Regions from separate parts of the Algoriphagus sp. oki45 genome, predicted to be linked through region 1. Evidence: riboswitches for the same ligand, from Rfam matches in the RefSeq annotation. Region 1 holds a riboswitch; each other region holds the start of a gene.
The links. Region 1 has a riboswitch for S-adenosylmethionine ahead of AAA942_RS02770 (O-acetylhomoserine aminocarboxypropyltransferase/cysteine synthase family protein). Riboswitches for the same ligand answer to the same signal wherever they lie in the genome.
Positions count from the first base shown of each region.

Region 1 (3,794 bases):
ATGGGCTGGTTTTAGCCGTTGAGGCTAAAATGACTGCATTTTTTAGCTTCACACCTAATTCCACGGCCCACTCCAATGCTACCTGCCCTCCGAGGGACCCTCCAATCAAGGTATGGATTTGGTCAAGCTGGAGATGAATTCTCAATTTCTCCAAACTGGCAGCCAAATCTCTCGGAGTCAATTGGGGAAAATCATAGAAATAAGCATTTCCAGTTTCCGAATTGATACTAAGTGGATTGGTAGATCCATAGTTGCTTCCCAAAAGATTTGCACAAATGATAAAATACTCAGATGGATCAAAGAATTTCCCCTCCCCAATCAATCCTTCCCACCACTCTGCAGCATGAGAGTTGCCGGTTAAAGCGTGGACTACCCATATTACATTGGTCTTATTCTCATTAAGCTGACCATAAGTGGTATAGGCTAAATCGTAAGATTGAAATACTTGTCCAGATTCCAAGACAAGAGGTTCATCGCTGTGAAAGGTGTGATCAATCATTGTCAAATCCTCAGAAGAAAGGAGGAGATCCATCGGAATATTTAATTATAATTTGTCAAAAGCCTGCTGAAGGTCAGCTTTGATATCCTCAATATGCTCAATACCCAAGGAGAGTCTCAGCAAAGTAGGTGTCACCCCTGCGGCTACTTGCTCTTCATTGCTAAGCTGCTGATGGGTGGTGGCTGAAGGCTGGATGATCAGTGTTTTAGCGTCACCTACATTGGCCAAGTGGGAGATAAGCTCCAGATTATTGATAAAAGAAGAGGTGGACTCCTTGTCTCCTTTTAATTCAAAACTCAAAACTCCTCCAAACCCATTTTTAAGGTATTTTTTGGCCAAGGCATGATAAGGAGATGAGGGCAATCCTGGGTATTTTACTTTGGACACTTTGGGATGAGACTCTAGCCAAGAAGCGATTGCAAGGGCATTTTCGACCGTTCTTTGTACTCTAAGGGAAAGGGTTTCTATTCCCTGAAGCAAGAGAAAGGAGTTGAAAGGACTGATCGCCGGCCCAAAATCCCGCAAGCCTTCTACCCGAGCCCGGATAGCAAAGGCGATATTGGGAAGCCCAAGAGGATTGTTTTCTCCAAAAACCTCCCAAAAATTCAAGCCATGATAGCCTTCGGACGGCTCAGAAAATTGAGGGTACTTTCCATTTCCCCAATTGAAATTGCCGGCATCGACGATAATTCCGCCGATAGAGGTACCATGTCCTCCGATCCATTTGGTAGCAGACGAGGTCACAATATTCGCTCCATGCTCGATAGGTCGGAATAAATACCCTCCAGCACCAAACGTATTGTCTACAATCAGTGGGATTTCATGCTTTTTCGCCAGGGCAGCGATAGCTTCAAAATCAGGTATGTTGAATTCCGGATTTCCTATGGTTTCCAGATAGATGGCTTTAGTCTTTGCGTCGATCAGTTTTTCAAAAGCTTCTGGAGAATCACCTTTGGCAAATCTGGCTTCTATACCGATTCGCTTGAATGCTACTTTGAATTGGTTGTATGTGCCTCCATAAAGAAAAGAGGTGGAAACAAAGTTTTCACCGGCTTGAAGTATATTATTCAAAGCCAAAAACTGAGCTGCCTGACCAGAACTAGTGGCGACAGCAGCCACACCCCCTTCCAAGGCTGCGATTCTTTTTTCAAAGACATCCGTAGTGGGATTCATGATTCGGGTGTAAATATTTCCGAATTCCTTTAGGCCAAATAGATTGGCTCCATGTTCCGCACTGTTGAAGGTATAGGAAGTGGTCTGGTAGATGGGAACTGCCCGTGAATTGGTAGTCGGGTCAGGTGCTTGTCCAGCATGAAGCTGAAGGGTTTCAAATCGATAATTACTAGACATGGTTTATAGGATTAAAGGGTTAAAAGACAAGGAAAAGAATTGGCTGATGAATTAATAACAAAGCCAATTGGAACTGAAGGCAAAGCCAATAGGGATTCGGATCTTTCCAAAAAGGAAAAACTGCTTAGCCGAAAGTAATAGAGGGAGGAGTATTTGTTCATGCCGCAAGGAATTTATAGTTCCGAAGAAGACCCTCTTCTCCGGCAGGAATGGGCACCTTTCCACTTTGGAAGGTTGCCAGAGGGTCGTAGAGCCTGTCTCTCGCCTCTTCTTTATAAATCCCTGCACAAAAAGTGTAAGGATGTAGCAAATTAAACAGGGGATTTTGACAATCCCAAAAATAAGTCTCTAAATCAAAGGCAAAATCATAAAATCGTGTTCAGTTGATCATCTGAATAGCGAAAAATGGGATGAACATTTTCCAAGTCAGGGGCGATTTTTACCAGCTCTTTTACTTTTCCATCTTCCAAACCATAAGCCCAACCATAAACGTGCGGCGCTTGGCGTTCCTTCCAGGCTTTTTGAATAATGGACGTTTTGATCAGATCCTGACACTGTTCGATTACATTCAATTCTACCAGCCGATTGACTTGGGCTTTGTGATCCTTGATTGACTCTATTTCTTCTTGGTATAGCTTGTAGACTTCCTTGATATTTCTCAACCACTTATTAATCAAGCCATACGAATGATGGGAGATAGCAGCTTCGACACCCCCGCATCCATAGTGACCACAGATGATTACATACTCTACCTTTAATACTTCTACCGCATACTGAAGGACAGACAATAGATTCAAGTCTGTGTGAACGACCATATTGGCAATGTTTCGATGAACGAACACTTCTCCGGGATCAGTACCTGTAATCTCATTGGCGGGAACCCGGCTATCTGAACATCCAATCCAAAGAAACTTGGGCTTTTGCTGATTTGCCAGTCGCTTGAAAAAATCCTTGTCTGTTTGAATTTTCTCCTCGGACCAAGCTTTGTTTTGTAAAAGAAGTTTTTCGTAAGGATTCATAGGGATTTGGAAAGATGGTAATGATAGCCTTCTATGGTAATTTCTATGTTTTTGGAAGGACAGGACTGAATAAAATCATCCAGCACTTCCTTAATGTCATTATCTATAAACTGTGCCTTATTTGCATTTAAGATTACTTTTGCCCCATCCGGTATTTCACCAAGCTTTTTGACCAAAAATGCTTTATTTAAAAAAGATACATCTTTTTGGAGTTTGAGAAGGTAGTTTCCGTTGTGTTCAGTGATGGTGATGGCTCGCTGAAAATTGGTTTTGATCACAAAAAACAACCCGAAAACCATCCCGATGCCTATTCCAACCAGCAAATCAGTAAACAGAATGGCCAATACGGTGACCAAAAAAGGAATAAATTGATTTAAGCCTTTTTCAAAAATTTCAATAAAAATAGAAGGCTTCGCCAATTTGTATCCCACCACAAATAGAACGGCGGCAAGACAGCTTAGCGGGATTTTATTCAGAATCCCAGGAATGGATAATACCAATATCAAAAGTAAAAGCCCATGAAAAATTGCTGAAAGCTTGGTCTTGGCCCCGGAGGTGATATTTGCTGAGCTTCTTACGATTACTGCTGTGATAGGCAAGCCTCCAATGAGACCTGAGAGGGAATTCCCCACCCCTTGGGCTATGAGTTCCCGATTGGTGGGAGTAATCCGCTTTTGAGGATCCATTTTATCCGCAGCGTCTATACTAAGCAAAGTTTCTATACTTCCCACCACTGCCAAAGTGATTGCTACCACCCAAAATTCGGGTTTGACAAAAAGACCAAAATCAGGAAAAGTAAGAAGTCCTGATAATTCACTGATTGAATTTGCTTGAGGAATATTCACCAAATGCTCCCCGTCCAGCTTCCAACTGGGTTTCCAAATACCATAGGATTCATTGATGACTAAGCCTAAAATCACCACCCA
Region 1 covers NZ_BTPC01000001.1:630,368-634,161, reverse strand. The annotation lists gene AAA942_RS02775 (homoserine O-acetyltransferase family protein) at 1-532, opposite strand, end outside; gene AAA942_RS02770 (O-acetylhomoserine aminocarboxypropyltransferase/cysteine synthase family protein) at 545-1,849, opposite strand; SAM riboswitch class I at 2,020-2,130, opposite strand; gene AAA942_RS02765 (carbonic anhydrase) at 2,215-2,868, opposite strand; gene AAA942_RS02760 (SulP family inorganic anion transporter) at 2,865-3,794, opposite strand, start outside.

Region 2 (3,794 bases), 150 kb from region 1:
TCCAATGATATCCACCTTGTTTTTGATGGCTTCATCAATGATTTTCTGAGCGTCTACCATCACCCCCAAATCAATAATTTGGTAGCTGTTACATGCCAAAACGACTCCAACGATGTTTTTACCAATATCGTGAACATCTCCTTTTACTGTTGCCAAAAGGATTTTCTTCAAGGAAGAAGCTTCCTGACCCTCTTCAGGCAAAGGCATAAAGGGCTCAAGGTAAGCCACCGCTTTTTTCATTACACGGGCGGACTTGACCACTTGGGGAAGGAACATTTTCCCTTCTCCAAAAAGATCCCCGACCACATTCATCCCGTCCATCAAAGGTCCTTCGATGACTTTGAGCGGATTGACCAATTCCAGTCTGGCAGCTTCCGTGTCTTCGATGATGTAGTCCAAAATCCCCTTGACCAATGCATGCTCAATCCTTTTGGCTACCGGATCAGATCTCCAAGCTTCATTGACGACTTCCTTCTTATCGGCTGACTTGACTGTTTCGGCAAAATCCAGCAAACGCTCTGTTGCATCTGACCTTCGGTCAAATAGAACATCCTCTACCCTTTCCAGGAGATCCTTGGGAATGTCATCATATACTTCCAGCATGGTCGGGTTGACAATTCCCATATCCATACCATGATGTATAGCATGGTAGAGAAATGCAGCATGCATGGCCTCACGAACCCGATCATTTCCTCTGAAGGAAAAAGAAACATTGGACACCCCCCCACTCACTTTGGCGCCGGGAAGATTTTCCTTGATCCATTTTGTGGCCAAAAAGAAATCAAGTGCATTGCGTCGATGCTCTTCCATGCCGGTAGCAACCGGGAAAATATTCGGGTCGAAAATGATATCCTGAGGATTGAAATTGACCTGATCCACCAAAACCCGATAACTACACTCGCATATCTCTATTCGGCGATTATATGTATCTGCCTGACCTTTTTCGTCAAACGCCATAACAACCACCGCCGCCCCAAACTTCTTAATGGTCTTTGCCTGATGCACAAATTCCTCTTCTCCGTTTTTAAGGGAAATCGAATTGACAATCCCTTTTCCCTGCACACACTTCAATCCTGCCAAAATGATACTCCATTTGGAGCTATCGATCATGATGGGAATACGGCTGATTTCCGGTTCCGAAGCGATCAGGTTGAGGAAACGGGTCATGGCGTATTCTCCATCCAGCATGCCCTCATCCATGCATACGTCCAAGACTTGAGCACCGCCTCTGACTTGATCCAAGGCGATATCCAGGGCCTCATCGTATTTTCCATTCAAAATGAGCCGAGCAAACTTTTTGGAGCCGGTGACATTGGTCCGCTCGCCGATATTGACAAAGTTGATGTTAGGGGTGAAAACCAAAGGTTCCAGTCCCGACAATTTCATGTAGTTCTGCTTAGGCATTGCTTTCCTCCTCTTCCAATTCTTCTTCGATTTTTCTAGGCTGAAATTCTGTAGCCATTTTTGCAAGAGCACGAATATGGTCAGGTGTTGTACCACAGCATCCTCCCAAAATATTGAGCATTCCTTCTTTCAAAAAATCCCTGACCTGATCGGCCATTTCATTCGCTCCCTGATCGTATGCGCCAAATTCATTTGGCAAGCCTGCATTCGGATAGGCAGAAACATAGAAAGGTGCTTTTTGGGAAAGCACTTTCAAATAAGGTCTTAATTCTTTTGCTCCCAGCGCGCAATTTAAGCCTACCGATAGCAAGGGAACATGGGAAACAGAAATCAAAAAGGCCTCTGTGGTCTGTCCCGAGAGCGTTCTCCCGGAAGCATCCGTGATGGTCCCTGAAATCATAATCGGAATCCCCCCTTCTCTAGGGTCTAGCGGGATATTCCTTTCTTCATACACTTCCTGCACAGCATAAAGCGCTGCTTTTGCATTGAGCGTATCAAATATAGTCTCGATCAAAATGATATCTGCCCCACCATCCAACAGTCCTCGGACCTGCTCTGAATAAGCTTCAGCAAGTTGGTCAAAAGTAATCGCCCGATACCCGGGATCGTTGACATCAGGTGATATAGAAGCAGTCCGGTTTGTAGGCCCCATGGCTCCGGCTACAAATCGGGGTTTGGAGGAATCCAGTGCTGTAAACTCTTCAGCTACTTCCCTTGCGATTTTTGCTGATTCAAAATTGATCGCATATGCCAAATGAGGCAGTGAATAATCTTCCTGAGCGATGGTAGTACCGGAAAAAGTATTGGTCTCAATGATATCAGCACCAGCTTCCAGGTATTCTCTATGGATGGCTTTGATGATATCAGGTCTGCTTAATGAAAGGAGATCATTGTTCCCTTTCAAAGGTTTGGGGTGATCGGCCAGTTGGGGATTTCTGAAATCATTTTCATCCAGCTTATAGCGCTGAATCATTGTGCCCATCGCACCATCCAATATTAGGATTCGCTTTTCAATCGCTTGGAGTAGGACTTCGGTTCGGTTTTGCATGGTAATAGGTTCTTCAAATCAAAAAGCAAATCGAGCAAAACACGGAGAAAAGTACGGAGAGGTATTCTTTTCCGCTCATCTTCTTCCGGCATATCCGGAATGGGAGTTAGCACCTTGTTATCAGGTTGCTAAGACGTCGTAGGGCCCTTCCCTCGGTCTTTCTCGATAAGCTAGGCAAAAATAACAGCAAAAAGGGAATTCCAATCAACTGCGAGAAGTAAAACTTGGATAAAAATAGGATTCAACTTTATCTCAACTAAGGCCGAACCCCTATTCCAAAGAGCAGGTAGCTACCTGACATGTATTGATTCATAGAGATCTCACCAAGACTATATCCAGGAAAGGCCAGCTCATAACCGGCAGAAGCAGTAAATACCAAATCAAAAAGTTTCCTTTTGGTCATCGGCAGTCCATATTCAAAAAACATTTCCGGCTTGAACATTACCCCAGAACTTCTCAAGTACCCATCAAAATACCTTTTTTCAAACAGCTCCGGAAAATCAGGCTTGTCCACCTCGCTGAGCGTGTATCGCAGATTGCCATATCCTACACCTCCCAACAATCCCAAAGCAAAATTCTCAAATTGAATCAGCTTGAGGCCCCCATTTGCATAAACCCGTACACTATTCAAGCTGTGCTCCTGAAAATTGCTAGCCTGTCCACTCATGGCAAGATTAAAGATATCTACGCCATATAAAATACCCTCTGTATCTCCCAAAATCCGAAGACCCCAGTTGGAAGGTTTGCCTTCCAATGGCTGATAGTCAAAGGATTTAAGGTAAGTATTCAATTCATCAGGTTGGGTAAAATGAACCCCTCTAAATAGAGAAATTCCGATGGATGCATCCTTGTAAAAGAAATTCCTATCAGGAAGAGAAATTCCTGCCCCCACCCGGATAAAAGCTCCCGACTGGGCATTATCGAAGGCAATCCCATTCATATTCCAAGAGTTTTCGATTGGGCTAAACGAATACCCCCCTCTAGCGATGACTTGGAGCGCTTCTTTTCTTCCTGGAATTGGAAAGTCATAGCTCAGTTGGAAGCCGATTTCAGTCAAAAAATTTCCAAACTGCGAAGTTCCTTGGTGTATATCGTTTTTCCGAAGGATAAATCCTTGCTGAGGATCTAGGAGAAATAGTTCTAGATTTCGGTCTTGGCCCTCGGGCAGCATCTGAAAATTCATAAACCCGAAACCCAGTCCCAAATAGTGAATCAATTGAAATCTTCCCTCTTCAGTCATGGAATAACCAACATTAAAAAGTGCCCTCGTAGTCCGATATCGGATTTCCATATCGTCAAGCTGACTTGCTTTTCCGGTATGCTGTCCCAAGTCAAATCCCAA
Region 2 covers NZ_BTPC01000001.1:776,268-780,061, forward strand. The annotation lists gene metH (methionine synthase) at 1-1,404, opposite strand, end outside; gene AAA942_RS03445 (homocysteine S-methyltransferase family protein) at 1,397-2,452, opposite strand; SAM riboswitch class I at 2,525-2,624, opposite strand; gene AAA942_RS03450 (hypothetical protein) at 2,709-3,794, opposite strand, start outside.
Region 2: linked by a shared signal. The riboswitch ahead of AAA942_RS03445 (homocysteine S-methyltransferase family protein) and the one ahead of AAA942_RS02770 (O-acetylhomoserine aminocarboxypropyltransferase/cysteine synthase family protein) in region 1 are both predicted to bind S-adenosylmethionine.

Region 3 (3,794 bases), on a different contig from region 1:
TCCCCAGTTGGCATCACTCATCGTGGAAGTGACCAAATCACCCACTCCGGAGTTCTGAAGCATTTTTCCGAATACAGCCCCTGCACCGGTAATCAAGATGACTGGTGCTGAGAGTAAAATCGCCTCTCCTACCCATCCGGAGGCTGAGAGTAGCTTTCTGTTAAATTTTTTGGGTAGGGTAAAAGAAAGAACCGCTCCGATGAGGAGAGCTATCACTGGTGTTCCCAAAAACTGAATAGCCTTGATAAAGGCACCTTCTCCCAGTGGTTTGGAAGGATAATTGGCGATAGAGGCAAGAATAATCAGGGTGAGAGGGATCAGTACCGGTAGAAGAGAGGAAAAGAAGCTGGGGCGGTCAGATTTGGCAATGGTCTTTTCATTGGCAGCAATGACAGGTCTCAATGGGATTTTTGAGACCCATTTCTGAACAAAGAATAGGAGCGGAATGAGTGTAATCAATGAAACCAATCCTCCGTAGAAAATGACCTGTCCCAAATCAGCTCCCAAAATCCCTGCAGTGGCTATAGGGCCTGGTGTGGGTGGAACCAATGAGTGACTGGCCATGGCACCAAGGGAAACGGCTACAATCGTCGCCGCATAGGAAAGAGTACTTTTTGCGGAAAGGGATTTGGCAATGGGATTCATCATGATAATGGTACTGTCTCCAAACACAGGGATAGAAAGAATCCAACTGCTAAGCATCAGGGATAAATTCACGGATTTTTCTCCCACCCAGCGGAGTACTTTTTCGGCAATCACCATGGCTCCTCCGGTTTTTTCCAAAAAAGTACCCAAAATTACGCCTAGCAAAATCAATAATCCCACACTACCCAAAACTCCGCCAAATCCTTCAGAGATCGACTTGATGATCAACTCCGGCTCCATGCCCATCATCAATCCATAAATGATGGCTCCTACAAACAGTGCCAAAAAAGGATGAATGTCAAACTTGATGATAGCAACTAAAATGAGGGTCAGGGAGACCAGAATAATCAGGAGTGTGAGCATCTTGGGTTCAAAGGTTGGAGTCTGCTTTTTCCAGAGTTGGAAAAAGTGAATCCAAAAAATTAAAGAAAAATCAGGGAAAAGCATCCCCTCCAGTGGAAAAGTTGAAAATAGAAAGCCGGCTGAGCAGATGTCCAGCCGGCTTTTGATCTAGCCAATTCCTTATTTTGATCTTTCCAAAGCTTGTTCAACGTCTTGGATGATGTCGTCAGAATGTTCCAATCCTACCGAAAGTCGGATCAATCCATCTGAAATTCCCACTTTGGCACGCTCCTCTGCGGAAAGTTTGCTGTGGGTAGTAGAAGCGGGATGAGTGATGATGCTACGGCTGTCTCCAAGGTTGGCTGTCACCGAGATCATTTTCAGCTGGTCAATAAATCGCTGTGCTCTGGCCACTCCTCCTTTGAGAGAAAGGGTGATGATTCCGCCTCCCGCTTTCATTTGTTTGATTGCCAGGTCGTGTTGAGGATGGGAGGGGAGAAAGGGGTATTTGACTGCTTCCAAGTGGCTATTTCCTTCAAAATATTCTGCAATTCGAAGGGCGTTGGCGCAATGGCGGTCCATTCTTACTGCGAGTGTCTCCATACTTTTAGCCAAAATCCAAGCATTGAAAGGGGATATGGACGGCCCTGTATGCCGGGTGAAAAACTGTACCTCTTTAATGAGGTCCTTTTTCCCCAGAATCAAACCTCCCAAAACCCTTCCCTGTCCGTCGATGTATTTGGTAGCACTATGGGTGACGATATGAGCTCCCCACTTGGCCGGCTGCTGTAGATAAGGAGTGGCAAAGCAGTTGTCCACTACCAAAATCAACCCATGGGCCTGAGCAAATTTTCCCGCCCATTCCAAGTCGATGATTTCCAAGCCTGGATTGGACGGAGTTTCGATAAAGAGCATTTTGGTGTTGGGCTGGACCAGTTTTTCCCAATTTTGGCAATCTGAAATATCTCCATAGGTGGAGGTGATTCCCCATTTGGGGAAAACCCGGGTTAATAGCTGATGGGTGGATCCGAAAAGGGAGCGAGAAGCCAAAACATGGTCACCCTGCTCCAAAAGAGAAGCAATGCTCCCGAACATGGCCGCCATACCAGAGGCTGTGGCGATTCCATCATCCGTTCCTTCTGCCGCACAGACCTTTTGGATCAGATCTGCGGAGTTGGGATTGGCATAGCGCGAATAAATATTCCCCAGAATCTCGTCTGCAAACATGGCCCGAGCCTCCTCAGCTGAGTCAAAGGTGAAGCTGGAGGTAAGAAAGATGGGCGAGGAGTGTTCCTTTTCGTTGGTTCTGCTTTGGATTCGAATAGAATCTGTTTCAAAATGGCTCATGGCTTTAGGTATGGATAAGTATGGGCTTCAGGGGTGAAAAAAGAATTTCCCTAAGCAGAACCTGAACCAGAAAGAGGGGTAGATTAATCCGCCAATTTATAGTTCCCGCTGAGGGTAGGACTTGGCACCTTTCTCCTTGGCTGAAGATGGTTGCCAGAGGGTCATCGAGCCTAGTCTCTCGCCTCTTCTTTATAAATCAGTCACCTGAAGTGATGCAAAGAAAAAGGGAGAATTGGGTATTTCCAAATCTCCCTTGCAATCAGTCGTTGAATTGGGTCATAGTTTGGGCGATGCCGACGGTGCAAAACCCTTGAATCATGGATATCGCCCGATTCATCATCTCAGGTAGCTCCTCAAACTCTCGGGGCATAAATCTTCCCAAAACATATTCTACTTGTCTTCCTTTTGGGAAGTCGTCGCCAATCCCCATCCGTAATCGGGGATAATCCTGTCCACCCAAAAGCGCTTCAATATTTTTTAGCCCATTGTGTCCTGCTGAGCTGCCTTTTCCCCTCATGCGAAGTTTTCCAAAGGGAATGGCTACATCATCTACTAAGACCAGGATGTTTTCCTTGGGCACATTGAGTTCTTTCATCCAATAGTTGACTGCTTTGCCACTTAGGTTCATGTATGTAGTAGGCTTGATGAGATGTAGGGTTCTTCCTTTGTGTTTGATCTCGGTTTTGAAGGCCAGTCGGTCACTTTTCCACGCGGCCCCTTCCTTGTCAGCCAATCTATCCAAGGTCAAGAAGCCGATGTTATGTCGGGTGAGTTCGTATTCTGGGCCAATGTTTCCTAAGCCCACAATCAAATATTTCATATTCTATCCGGTTCAAGCTTTTGAAAATAAAAAATCCTGCCCGATAAAGGGCAGGATCTTAATAAACTGTTGGTAATTGAATTACTCAGCCTTTTTTCCTCTAAGTGCTCTCGGAATACCGATGGTCACGATGGAGACATTAGGAGAGGTAAGGATTTCATATCCTTCAGGCTTCAATTCACCTACTTTGAAAGATTTACCCAAGTCGAGGTTGGAAATATCAGCTTCGATAAAGTCAGGAAGGTTTTGAGCCAATCCTTTTACTTTCAATTTTCTGGTTTTGAATTCCAGCTTACCCCCTTTTGCAATACCTGGGGAGCTTCCTGTAATTTTAACAGGAATCTCAAACTTGATCGGCTTGTCATTGGTGAAAGCCATGAAGTCTGCATGAAGCAATACTTCACTTACCGGATGGAATTGAGCTTCTTTCAAAACCGCCTTCACGATAGTTCCTTCGATGTTCAATTCCACTAAGTGAACGTCCGGAGTATAGATCAAGTCCCTGAACAGGATGGCAGGGGAATGGAAATGAATTTGTTCAGGAATACCTGGACCGTAAACCACGCAGGGTACACTGCCGGTATCTCTGATCTCATTCAAAGAGGCACTGTCGAGATTTGCTCTTTTAAACCCTATAATC
Region 3 covers NZ_BTPC01000004.1:342,979-346,772, reverse strand. The annotation lists gene AAA942_RS17505 (GntP family permease) at 1-1,008, opposite strand, end outside; gene AAA942_RS17500 (trans-sulfuration enzyme family protein) at 1,168-2,334, opposite strand; SAM riboswitch class I at 2,428-2,532, opposite strand; gene pth (aminoacyl-tRNA hydrolase) at 2,594-3,154, opposite strand; gene AAA942_RS17490 (50S ribosomal protein L25/general stress protein Ctc) at 3,236-3,794, opposite strand, start outside.
Region 3: linked by a shared signal. The riboswitch ahead of AAA942_RS17500 (trans-sulfuration enzyme family protein) and the one ahead of AAA942_RS02770 (O-acetylhomoserine aminocarboxypropyltransferase/cysteine synthase family protein) in region 1 are both predicted to bind S-adenosylmethionine.